DNA from 2 places in the Lactobacillus sp. M0393 genome. Region 1 is predicted to be linked to the other one. Evidence: predicted binding sites of a transcription regulator. Region 1 holds the regulator's gene; the other holds the start of a gene.

Region 1 (6,250 bases):
GATATTTGTAGAACTTTTGGAAGGATTACGCAATGAAGATTAATGTATTGACGCTTTTTCCTGACATGTTTACCCCGCTCACGACTTCGATGCTTGGGCGTGGGCTAGATGATGGCAAATGGCAGCTCAATTTAGTCAATTTTCGTGATTTTACCACTGATATTCACCATCACGTTGATGACAGTCCTTATGGTGGGGGTGCTGGCATGGTTTTGCAAATTATGCCGATCAAAAAAGCACTCGACTCAATTAAGAATAAAGGTAAAGTAATCATTACCGCGCCGCAGGGTAAAACTTTTAATCAAAAAATGGCGCAGGATTGGTCTCAAGCAGAAAACCTGACATTTATTTGCGGTCATTATGAGGGTTTTGATCAACGCGTTTATGATTTGGCTGATGAAATTGTTTCAATCGGTGATTATGTTTTGACAGGTGGTGAACTGCCAACAATGAGTATGATAGACGCTACAGTCAGGTTAATTCCCGGAATTTTAGGTAATGATGCTTCACCAGTAGAGGAAAGCTTTGCTCATGGGTTACTGGAATATCCCCAATACACTAGACCGGAGAATTTTCAAGGAATGAAAGTTCCTGCGGTTTTAACCTCAGGCAATCACCAAAAAATTGCGCAGTGGCGTCATAAAGAAGCATTGCGTGCAACTTATTTACGCAGACCAGATTTACTTGAGCAACATGCTTTAAGTGCAGAAGAAGAAAAAATGCTGGCAGAAATAAAACAAGAAGAAGATCAAACTTGATTTTACCTGGTATTTTTGCTAGTATGATTGAGGTGTAAATTTATTTTGCACTAATAGTTAGGGGTATTCCGCTGACGTAGAAAACGCTAATGAATGCCGCAGAAGGAGAAAATAAAAATGGATCCATTAATTCAAGAATTAACTAAAGAACAATTACGTGATGATATACCTGACTTCCGTGCAGGGGACACAGTTCGTGTTCATGTGCGTGTTGTCGAAGGTTCACATGAACGTATTCAGATGTTTGAAGGCGTAGTTATCAAGCGTAAGGGCACTGGCATTGGTGCCAGTTACACAGTGCGTAAAATGGCATCTGGTGTCGGCGTAGAACGTACTTTTCCTGTAAACGATCCCCGTGTTGCTAAAGTTGAAGTATTGCGTCATGGTCGTGTACGTCGTGCTAAACTTTACTACTTACGTGATCGTCACGGCAAGTCTGCTAGAATTGCAGAAAAGCGTCGTTAATTTACGCTTAAGTGAAAGAGAATCATTTCCAAAAGGGATGATTCTCTTTTTTGTTTATGTTAAAATCTTTAGCAATATATTTTTATTGAGGAGGAGAATTATGAAAGAACCATTTTTGTTAACTTTTGATACTGATCCGAGGGCTGTTTTAGCGCCCGATCACGAACAAGAAATTAATAACTTTCATTTTCAGCCCAAGCTGCTGTTTGCATTCTTAACTCCTGCTGTAATCAGTGATTTTTTGGCTCGTTATCCTCATAAAAAGCTTGGATTCTTTGACTGCTTCGAAGGAGAAACTCCAATTTATGAGGTTGATTTAGACGGACAAAAAATTACTTTTTGTCAGGCAAAGATAGGTGCTCCAGCTGCTGTAGAGCTATTAGATTGGTTAATAAGCTATGGTGTTAAACAAATTTTAGCAATCGGATCAGCAGGCTGCTTAGTTGATTTACCAGAGAACTATTTTCTAGTGCCTACAAAAGCTATTAGAGACGAGGGCACATCCTTTCATTATATGAAACCAGGAACGTATATTGACTTAAAGTCAGAGTTTTTAACTAAGACCAAAAAATTGCTGAAAGAAGAAGGTCTTAAGGTTGAAGAAGTAACTACCTGGACAACTGATGGCTTCTTTAGGGAAACTGTCAAGAAAGTAAAGCAGGCTAAAGAGTTGGGAGCCTCTTGTGTAGAGATGGAATGTGCAGCAATGGCTGCGTGTGCACAACTTAGAGAGGCAGATTTTGCACAAATATTATTTACAGCGGATTCTCTTAAAGACCTAGAAAAGCATGATGACAGAGGCTGGGGCAGGGATGCTCATGAGACAGCCATCAATTTGGCAGCAAATATTATTAAGGAAATTTAACCAAGTTTGTGAAAAAATACTGCTGTGGAACCAAAGTGAAACAGCCACACAATTCACAAGCAAATAACATAAAAGCTTTAGAAGCAATATTTTGAAGTATATTTTCAATATAAAGTTTGTGAATAGATTTAAAGCATTAGTTGTGGAAAGTCAATTTCTTGCCATCATGACAGTATTTTGAGAAGTTACGCTTGACTATTAACAGGAATTTTGCTAGATAAATATCTAAAAATACTTAAAGTTCAAGCAAATCAAAATAATAGTCAAAATAAGTCTGATAAACCAGTGAGACCAAGTGATTTGTCCGTAAAGAAAAATTCCATTTGCTAGAGCGGTAAGTAAAACTGCTACTAGAAATATAGTAGTTAAAAGTGGTTTTTTTAGAAAACTTCCGGCAATAATTCCTAATGCGGACAAAACGTTGATCATGATTAGCCAAATTGGCAAACTAGTAAAAGATAGAAAGCTGGCGCTGATCATGATAACACCATATATAATATTAAATAAGATTGTAAGATATGACATTTTAATACCTCCACAAAAATTTAACCATCTGGGGTCGACCCAACGTCAAGGAAATAATTATGTATTTGAAAGAATTTATTCAAAAGGAAAATACTACACCTGATACCGTTAGACATTATATCTATTTAAAATTATTAAATCCTGGTCGTAAGGGAAAAAACTATTGGTTTACTGAAAACGAAACTGATACTTTTGAAGCAATTAAAGAGTTCCAAGGCTTAGGCTTTTCACTTCAAGAAATAAAGGACATAAAAAAACTACACGATGAGTCGTGTAGTACTGAAAAGCAGCGTAAACAAAACCTAAAGTTAATTAAGGATAAAATAGCTGTTATAAATGCAAAAATAAACAAATTAAAAATGCAGAAAAAAGTGCTGGAAGAAGTAGGAGAAATTTTGCAAATAAAAAGCATTATTGAAACTCGTAAAAAATAATTTTTATTTATCCCAATAATGCTATAAAGTTCTTTTGTTAAATAATAGTATTACGGTATAGACCAACTACCTTACCTAAAATGTGAACACTTGACAATATAATCGGTGCCATCGTATCATTTTCAGGCTGCAATCGATAGTGACCTTTTTCCTTGTAAAACCGTTTTACAGTTGCTTCATTTTCATCGGTCATAGCCACTACAATTTCTCCGTTGATTGCTGAAGACTGCTTACGGACAATGACATTGTCTCCGTTTAAGATACCAGCGTTTATCATACTTTCACCATGAACTCTCAACATGAAAAGATCTCCGGCATCGTTTGCCAGATCTGGAGGTAAGGGAAAGTAATCTTCTATATCTTCAACAGCCAAAATCGGTTGACCAGCTGTGACATCACCAACTACGGGAATTTCTTTCGGCTGGACGCCAATTGCTTTTTTACCTTCATCTGTTATTTCCAGAGCTCTTGGTTTGGTGGCATCCTTGATCAGTAGACCTTTATTTTCTAGCCTAGATAAATGGCCGTGTACAGTTGAAGTTGAAGATAAATCTACAGCATGACAAATTTCGCGTACAGTAGGAGGGAATCCTCTGTCCTCAACTGTTTCATATATATAGCGTAGAATTTGCAACTGCTTAGTATTTTGTTTAGTTGTCATAATTATCTCCAGTATTATAAACGTTTTCTTATATATTTAATTTTAGCAAAATATTTCGTATAATGCAAACAAACGTTCTGAAAATTTATACTTTTTTTCGTTGCCAAAATAAGGTAGAATTTTTTAATTGAGAGGTGCAAAGATGAGTGAAGATCCCGAAAAAAAATTAATCAATCGTATTAATGAGCTTTATCACAAAAAGAAATCCGTAGGCTTAACTGAAGCTGAAGAGAAAGAACGTAAGGAATTACACCAGGAATTTATCAAAAATTTTAGAGCTGGCTTCAAGCAAGATGTTGAAAATTTAGTCATAATTGACAAGAATGGTAAGGAAATTACGTCTGAGAAAGCAAAGCGAGCTCAAAGAAAAAAAGGTTTAAGAAAAGATTAACTTTGATCTTTAATTTTCCTTATTTTTTAGGTAAGATATAACTATTGGACAAATTGAGGTGATTTTTTATGAATTTAGGATTAGCGATTTTTCTGATTGTGATTGCACTATTATTGGGCCTTGTAGGGGGCTTCTATGGTGCTAGATCATATATGAAAAAATATTTTAAAGATAATCCGCCAATCAGTGAAGATATGATTGTTGCTATGATGTCTCAAATGGGCCAAAAGCCTTCGGCTAAGAAGGTCAACCAAGTGATGAACATGATGAAGCACCAAAAATAACAATTTTACTAGATTGAATTAGTGCTGCGGAGAATAATTTCTCCGCTTTTTTACTGAATTTTAAGGTGAATAATGGGAATATTTTTTAAATTAGGATGGTTCTTTAAAAAAGAGAAAAAGCGTTACCTCATCGGTATTACATTTTTAGCACTTACATCTGTTGTAAATTTAGTACCACCAAGAATATTAGGCTTAATGGCAGATCAATTGGATAAGGGTCACATTAGCTGGCAAAAATATAGTCTGTTAATTTTAGCTATTATTTTCTCCGCTCTTTTGCTTTATGGCTTTCGCTATTTTTGGCGTAGACAAATATGGGGTGGAGCTGCTGAACTTGAATTGCAATTGAGATCGAAATTATTTGATCACTTTATGGCGATGGATCGTACTTTTTATCAACGTCACAGAACCGGGGACTTAATGGCTCATGCCACAAATGATGTTTCAGCTGTCCAGGAAGTTGCGGGTGAAGGCGTTTTAACTTTGGTGGATTCTCTTATCATGAGTGTATCGACTATGGTTGCAATGATTGCATTTGTTGATTGGCGCTTGACGATTGTTGCTCTTTTGCCATTACCATTTCTAGCTTGGGGAGCTTGGAAATTAGGTGACAGGCTTCACGATGCATTTGACAAATCCCAAGCGGCTTTTTCAAGGCTGAATAATAAAACGCAGGAATCAGTTTCAGGTATTAAAGTTTTAAAAACATTTGGTCAGGGTCAAGAAGATACTGCCGCTTTTGACCAGATGGTTGAAGACACCATTAAAATTAATAAACAAGTTTTTAAATGGGATTCACTTTTTGATCCTTTAGGAACATTGCTTATTGGTTTAACCTATACTATTACCATTATTTATGGTGGTCTTTTGGTTTTCAATAAAGCTCTTACCATTGGTCAATTGGTTTCTTTTATTGCATATATTGGCAATATGGTTTGGCCGATGTTTGCGATTGGTTATCTTTTTAACATCTTAGAGCGTGGTAGTGCCAGTTACGACCGTATAGAAAAGTTGCTGGAAGAAAAATCAGAAATTACTGATAAATTTGCAGATCAAAAGATTTCGGCTAAGGACATAGCAGGGGATCTTGATTATCATGTTAAATTTTTCGCATATCCGGATGAACCAAATGTTCAAGTGCTGAATAATATTAATTTTACTCTAAAAACGGGACAAACTTTGGGACTTGTTGGTAAAGTTGGAGCCGGTAAAACAACTATAATTCAGCTTTTGCTGAGAGAATTTGACAAGTATGATGGCCAGATAACTCTAAATGGGTATGATATTAGAGAAATTCCACTTAATGTTTTATTGCGGCAAATTTCTTATGTACCGCAGGATAATTATTTATTTTCTACTAGTATTCAAAAGAACATTGCATTTTCAAATGCAGATAGTGATAAGGATGCAATTATCACTGCCGCAAAAAAGAGTGATTTACACAATGACATTTTAGAAATGCCGGGTGGCTACAACACCCTGGTTGGTGAAAATGGTGTTTCACTTTCTGGTGGGCAAAAGCAAAGGATGTCGATTGCGAGAGCTTTACTTAAGCACAGTCAGATATTAGTTTTAGATGATGCTCTCTCTGCTGTTGATGCCAGAACAGAAATGGCTATTTTGCATTCTTTAAAGAAAGAAAGACAAGGCAAGACAACTTTAATTGCTACACACAGACTTACTTCTGTCATGAATGCCGATTTAATTTTAGTATTAAAAGACGGCCGCATTGTTGAAAGAGGTACTCACGATCAGTTACTCAAACTAGATGGCTGGTACGCTGATATGTGGCAAAGACAGGAATTAGAAGACAAGGTGGGTGAATAAGATGGATGATGAAAACTCATTTCAATCTGTTTGGTCTCAA
Region 2 (6,250 bases), on a different contig from region 1:
TGATTATTTTTGGCTTAACACTATTTAAAAGACTATGTATGAATAAGCCGTCAAAAGCCATAATTATCACCTCAAAACACGCTTACTATTATATCAATTATTAAACAATTTGTATTCGCTTTAGGCAGATTTTATGATTAAATCTTAAAAAAGAGTACTACTAATCATATATTAATTATAAATCTACTTTTTAAAGCAGCTATTGCAAAAAACTGATATACTGGTAATATAGATTTAAAGTTATTAATATAAATATTTATAAGCAAAAAATAATAGTAAATAATATTACTATACAGGTAACCCAATTGTTTCACAAACTAATTTTCTTTGGGAAAACATATGGACTTTTTAAATACATGCTTATAAGTTATTTTGGTTTTTATCAGAAAAGGTAGTTAAATGGATGTTTTATCTTTTAGCACAATTGCGGGAAATATAAAAAACGAAATAAATAGAAAATGTGGCTTAAATTTATCACAAACTAGAATTTTGCTATATTTCGATCAAAATAACAATACAGCTTTAAAAATGGGAGATTTAGCTGACAATTTAAAAATTTCGTTATCTACATTGAGTAGACAATTACAGCAGAAGAAAACAGTTAGTTTTATTACAGTTAAAAGATCTGAGAAAGATTCAAGCAAAATTGTTTTGTTAAATGAAACAGGACTTCAAAAAATTATCCAATTAAAACAAGTATTAAAAGAGATAGAAGAATCCTTGTTGCAAGGTCTTAGCAAACAAGAAGTAGCAACTTTTAACCGCATCTTCAGTGAGTTATTACAAAGAAGTGAAAAATAATTTGTTCTACTAGTTGATGGTCGAAACACTTATTTTTTTATGCTATAATTCTCGTATGTTGTACAGACAAAAGCGAAAGGTAAGTTAGATGAAGATTGCTTTAGTTACTGATAGTACTAGCGCCATAACAAAACAAGAGGCGGAAAAAAACAATATTATTGTTATATCTATTCCCATAATCATAGGTCAAAAAGAGTACTTAGAAAATGTTGATATTACTTCTGATCAGCTTTTTAAAATGCAAAGAGAGGGAGCTGATTTTCCTAAGACTTCTCAACCAAGTAGTGGTGATTTAATTCGTCTTTTTGATCGCTTACATGACGAAGGGTATGAAGCTATTATCGCAATTACACTTTCAAGCGGAATTTCAGGTTTTTATCAGACACTTTGTAATATATCGGAAAACAATCCCAAATATAATCTACATGCTATAGATTCAAGGATGACAGTTCGTCTGCAGGGAAATTTGGTTTTAGCTGCAGCCAGAATGATAAAGAATGGTCTTGACCTTGATACCATTCTGGTAAAATTAGATAAAATCAAATCAACCATTGATGAGATTTTTGTCGTCAATGATTTAAAAAATCTGAGTCGTGGGGGACGTTTAAGCAATGCCACTGCTTTTATCGGATCCATGCTGAACATCAAGCCACTGCTTACTTTTAAAGATGGCGATATTGTGGCATTTGATAAGATTCGATCAATGAAACGGGCTTTTATCAAAATTAAAAGTTTAACAGTGGAAAAGATTGATAAGTTGCCTTATAAAGACCAAATTAAACTTTTTATCATTGATTCTAATGATAAAAGTCAAGCTGAAGAAGCAGAGGACTTTTTAAAGGAGAAATTTCCCAAGCAAAATATTTCAGTAACGAAGTTTAGTCCCGTTATTGCGACACATTTGGGAGAAAAATCTTTTGCTATTGGCTGGATGATAGATATTGATAAAATTGATTTAACAAAGTAAGAGCAACCTTTGAAAGGTTGCTCTTTTGCTAAGAAATTGGGGCTTTTTATGAAAAAATTAGACCAACTTTCAAGGTGGGCAATAGAACTACAAAGTATTGCTCAAGATGGCATTGAATACGGCCACGATCGTTTTGATAGAGAAAGATACCAGCAGATAAGAGAAATTGCCACAAAGATGATGGCTGCTAAAACTGGTGAGCCGATTGATGTGATTAAGGGGTTATTTAGTAGTGATGACGGTTATCAGACACCTAAAGTATCTACCAGAGCAGCAATTTTTAATAACCAAAAAATTTTGCTGGTGAAAGAGTCTACCGACAATTTATGGTCAATGCCAGGCGGGTGGTGTGAACCAAATATGACGGTTAAAGCAAATTGTATAAAGGAGGCAGAAGAGGAGTCTGGTCATAAGATCGCGGTTGAGCAAATCATTGCCATAAATAACCATTCAACTAACATTCATGATAATAAACGAGTTGAACGCGCTATCAATGTGTGCAATGTTATTTTTCTCTGCAGAGATTTAGGAGGAAAGTTTGTCAATAATACTGAAACTGAAAAATGCTCGTTCTTTGACTTTGATAATCTGCCACCTTTGTCAGTACCACGAAACTCTTTTGCAGAAATAAAAATGTGCTTTGAGGCTAATCAAAGTTCAAATTGGCAGACAAGATTCGAATAACCAAAAAAGCAAGCACTATTATGCTTGCTTTTTACTATTGTTTTTATCAGCTTCAGTAATCTCATTCAAGGCAGCTCTTTGCTTTTTTTGATCGACGTGAGTATATAAATCAGTTGCTGAAGTTCCTTTTTGTCCCAGCTGCTGGGCAACCAAAACCTGGTCTTTAGTCACATCATATAATTCAGAAGCCACAGTATGGCGCAATTTATGAGGGGTAAGTGGATGTCCAAAGGCAGCTGAATATTTATTAACCATCTTTTCAATTGCACTGGCAGTAATTCTTCTTGTTTTATTGTGCCACCGTGTAAGAAAAAATGCTACATCTTTTTTTGAGGCTGAATAGCGTTCCTGGCGAATCTTTTTATATCCTTTGATATAAATTATTGTCCATTCGGCAATTGGAACGCTGTCTCTTTGACCACCTTTACGTGTTACGTCCAACGTAGCCTTTCTAAAATTAATGTCAGAAACATCAATTCCTGCACATTCTGAGACCCTTATCCCTGTTCCCAAAATTAATGCAATAATTGCCATATCACGTTCTTTATTAACTTTAAAACCCGGTAGAGCATGTTTATTGCATTGAAGTTCGTATTTAGTAGCAATAAAGTCTAGAAACTGGTATTTTAATTTGCCGGTATACATGTGTGATTCAAGGACATGTGCACGGTAGTTCAGCGTTTCTGTATTATTGAGGGAATCAATTTTAAGCATTACATTTCGTTCAAAATATGGCTGACCATTAATATTATCAGCGGTTATGGTTAAAAACTTAAACAAGGACCTTAACGCATTTATGGAACGATTGATAGTAGTGGGGGAGTTAAGATTACCCTGCTTATTTTTGACGTGACCCAAATAGTTAATATAAAGCATAATGTCATTGCGCTGCAGTTTGGCCAAAGTTTCGGTTTCAATTTTTTGATTATTTTTAGCCTGTGAAATGCCTTCTTGGCGCAGCCAGTCAAAGAAACGTCTGATTTCTGTTAAATATTGATAGGATGTAGCTAAAGAATGACTGGTACCAAAGTTATAATCTTTGACAAAATCCGGCATTTTTTTCAATTCATCATCGATTAGATCTAAGTATCTTTTTGTTTCCACGTAGCAAAATTCTCCTGACTGAAATAATTATGTATTCTATTATAAAGCAAAATCAGAATGTATGTTTGTCTTTTTTATTCTTGGTTACCCTAAAGAAAGGGGAAAAATCAAACAGATAGTCGCTCAAGTACATTTATCGCACAGATTATTGAACTGCGGTTTAATTTGCTAGAAATTAAGAGGGTGATTTGATAAATATTATTTAGTTGTTTAAGCCTGATAATTAATTGCTAAAAATAGAGTGTTCAGATCAAAATTATAGAGCATTAGGAGAGAAAACCAGGTAATTGGAGCTAGCTGCAGCGTACTTTAAAAGAGGGGAAACAGCTTTATTTTTAAGCTATACATTAACATATTTAAAGCAACAATTTAAAATATCTCGTTTAAAAACTTACGCGCTAATTGCTAACTTTGTGTGAGCCATAGAGTCTGATATAAAGAAAATTTTGACTGCAATACTTCCTTTATTTGCTTTCATTAAAACTATAATTTTAATGAAAGCAATAAAATAAATGTAACACCAAATTACTATTTCCAGTAAATCGCACACTTTCTTTATACCAATTAAAAAGACACTAAACTTACCACTTACATTAACGATTCATACTTATGATGATTTGCCACTTAATACATAAACTTTTACGATTTAGAACTAGTTGTTTCTATATTAAATTTTGTGAATTCAAAGATGGAAATCTGTCTATGTAAGAAAAATTTAAATTACTACTGAGATAATTAATTGCTGTTAAATGATCAGTTAAGCGGTTTTTGAATTTTAAAAGACTCTAAATACTTGTGTCAACATAAATATTTTAACCAAGGTATTTGTTGATTAACCCTCTATCCTGAATTTTTGATATAACTTTACATAATATATATTATACGAAGTTGTATATTACTACTGCAGTATGATGAAATATATCAAACCTAAATCACCCGCTTGAACTCAAGCAAAAATTACTTGATATTCAAAAGTTGCTAAAAGTTTTCTGATAAAGATTGACAGTGTATTTTTATGATTTAGATAGAAATTTTAGTTTTAAATTTAATTTACAATATAAAAATTATGCGAACAGATATAAAATACTACCCCAAAAAATAGTTAAACTATACGTCATTAATTTCTATATTCAAAATAACTAGCATAAATATGGAAAAATATAAATAAAAGCGCTTTCTAGGCTTTATAAATATATAAACCCAATTAGTTGTTCTCTTTTTTAAACAAGCGCCTTTCTACTCGCAGACCTGGCAAGCGAAAGCAGTCTTTGATATAATATTTGCCACTCTTTCCTTTTTCACTTTAAGGTTATTAATTGGTGCTTTTTTATTTTATTTTCTCAAAAAATAGCTTACAATACTATGTGGGGTATAGTTTAAAACATTTAGTTTGAGTTTAATTTTGCTAAAAGCAAGTGTTTTATTCATTATTTTTTTATTTTAATGTTTAATTCTATAATTAATCTGTTATTATAGAATATGGATTTATTTTTTTGAAAGGGTTGAATTTATTCCATGAGTATAAATTTAGGAAAAGAAATATGTCGCAGGCGACGTGAACAGAAATTAACCCAGGAGGATCTCGCTGAATTAAGCGATTTATCGGTCAATTTTATTTCCCGTCTTGAGCGTACCAAAAACCAGAATATTAGTATTCAAAAGCTTGACTCCATTGCCAGAGCCTTAAATACAACTACACCAGATATTATTATGAATGCCTATCGCTTTAAAGAAGTTAAAGTTGAAAATCATCAAGATAATACTCCAGTATTTATTAAGAAGGTTCTTAATGAACTTAGAAAAATGTCACCTGACAAAGCTGAAAGAGTATGCAAATCATTCATCATTTTGGCTAAGGAAATTAACAAAGATTAAAAAAACACGAAATAGATTTTCTCTATTTCGTGTTTTTTAAATTACTTAAAAGCTTCAGTTAACGGTGGCACAACCTGTTTCTTTCTTGAAACAACACCTGGCAAGCTAATTTCAGAATCCTTAACCTCACCAAATGCCTTTTCAAATGAAGCCAAAGCCTCATCTGAACCTATAACTAATGCAGTTGAATCTGAGTCAAGTACATTAGTTATAAGCAGCATGAATAAATCGTAGCCTTCAGACTTGGCTGAATCGCTCATTGTCTTTAAGAAAGCCTCTTTACGTTCCAAAGCCTCTGGTAAGTCAACTACATTGATTTGAGCAACCCGAACGTTCTTACCGTTCAAATCAAATGATTTAGCATCTAAATCAATTAATTCTTCTTCCGATTTACTTGCTATATTAGTACCAGCCTTCAATTCTTCCAAACCATATTTTTGGTAATCCACATTAGCAATTTCTGCAAGTTCTTGAACGGCCTTTTTATCTCTCTCAGTAGTAGTGGGCGATTTTAGCAATAATGTGTCTGATATTATTGCAGAGAGCATAATTCCAGCAATATTTTGAGGAATTTCCACCTTAAAATGCTTGTACAGTCCAAACATAATCGTACTGGTGCAACCTACAGGTTCTGCAAGATAAAACAGAGGCATACTTGTATTAAAATTCATAATTCTATGATGGTCAACCACATGAGTTACAGTTACTTTATCAATATCGGAAACGCTTTGCTGCGGTTCATTATGATCGACTAGCATTACCTTCTGCACTTCATTAGCAGCTGTTTTAATAACTCTTGGTGCTTCAAAACCAAATTTC

What was found. The regulator LexA, encoded in region 1, represses DNA repair genes until DNA is damaged. The targets are predictions, from matches to a motif close to CNAACANNTGTTNG.
Region 2: the regulator LexA is predicted to act here: its motif matches at 3,611-3,624, upstream of xerS (tyrosine recombinase XerS).

The regions. Positions count from the first base shown of each region.
Region 1 is NZ_JACFPK010000004.1:61,800-68,049, reverse strand. Features, by position in the region: gene rimM (ribosome maturation factor RimM) at 1-43, shown strand, start outside; gene trmD (tRNA (guanosine(37)-N1)-methyltransferase TrmD) at 33-758, shown strand; gene rplS (50S ribosomal protein L19) at 876-1,223, shown strand; gene H3R29_RS03980 (nucleoside phosphorylase) at 1,321-2,088, shown strand; gene H3R29_RS03975 (hypothetical protein) at 2,314-2,613, opposite strand; gene H3R29_RS03970 (MerR family transcriptional regulator) at 2,673-3,047, shown strand; gene lexA (transcriptional repressor LexA) at 3,085-3,708, opposite strand; gene H3R29_RS03960 (DUF896 domain-containing protein) at 3,851-4,099, shown strand; gene H3R29_RS03955 (YneF family protein) at 4,168-4,383, shown strand; gene H3R29_RS03950 (ABC transporter ATP-binding protein) at 4,456-6,210, shown strand; gene H3R29_RS03945 (ABC transporter ATP-binding protein) at 6,212-6,250, shown strand, end outside.
Region 2 is NZ_JACFPK010000002.1:205,937-212,186, reverse strand. Features, by position in the region: gene H3R29_RS02370 (NFACT family protein) at 1-61, opposite strand, end outside; gene H3R29_RS02365 (MarR family winged helix-turn-helix transcriptional regulator) at 400-801, shown strand; gene H3R29_RS02360 (DegV family protein) at 890-1,768, shown strand; gene H3R29_RS02355 (NUDIX hydrolase N-terminal domain-containing protein) at 1,817-2,452, shown strand; gene xerS (tyrosine recombinase XerS) at 2,471-3,556, opposite strand; gene H3R29_RS02345 (helix-turn-helix domain-containing protein) at 5,072-5,431, shown strand; gene H3R29_RS02340 (manganese-dependent inorganic pyrophosphatase) at 5,473-6,250, opposite strand, start outside.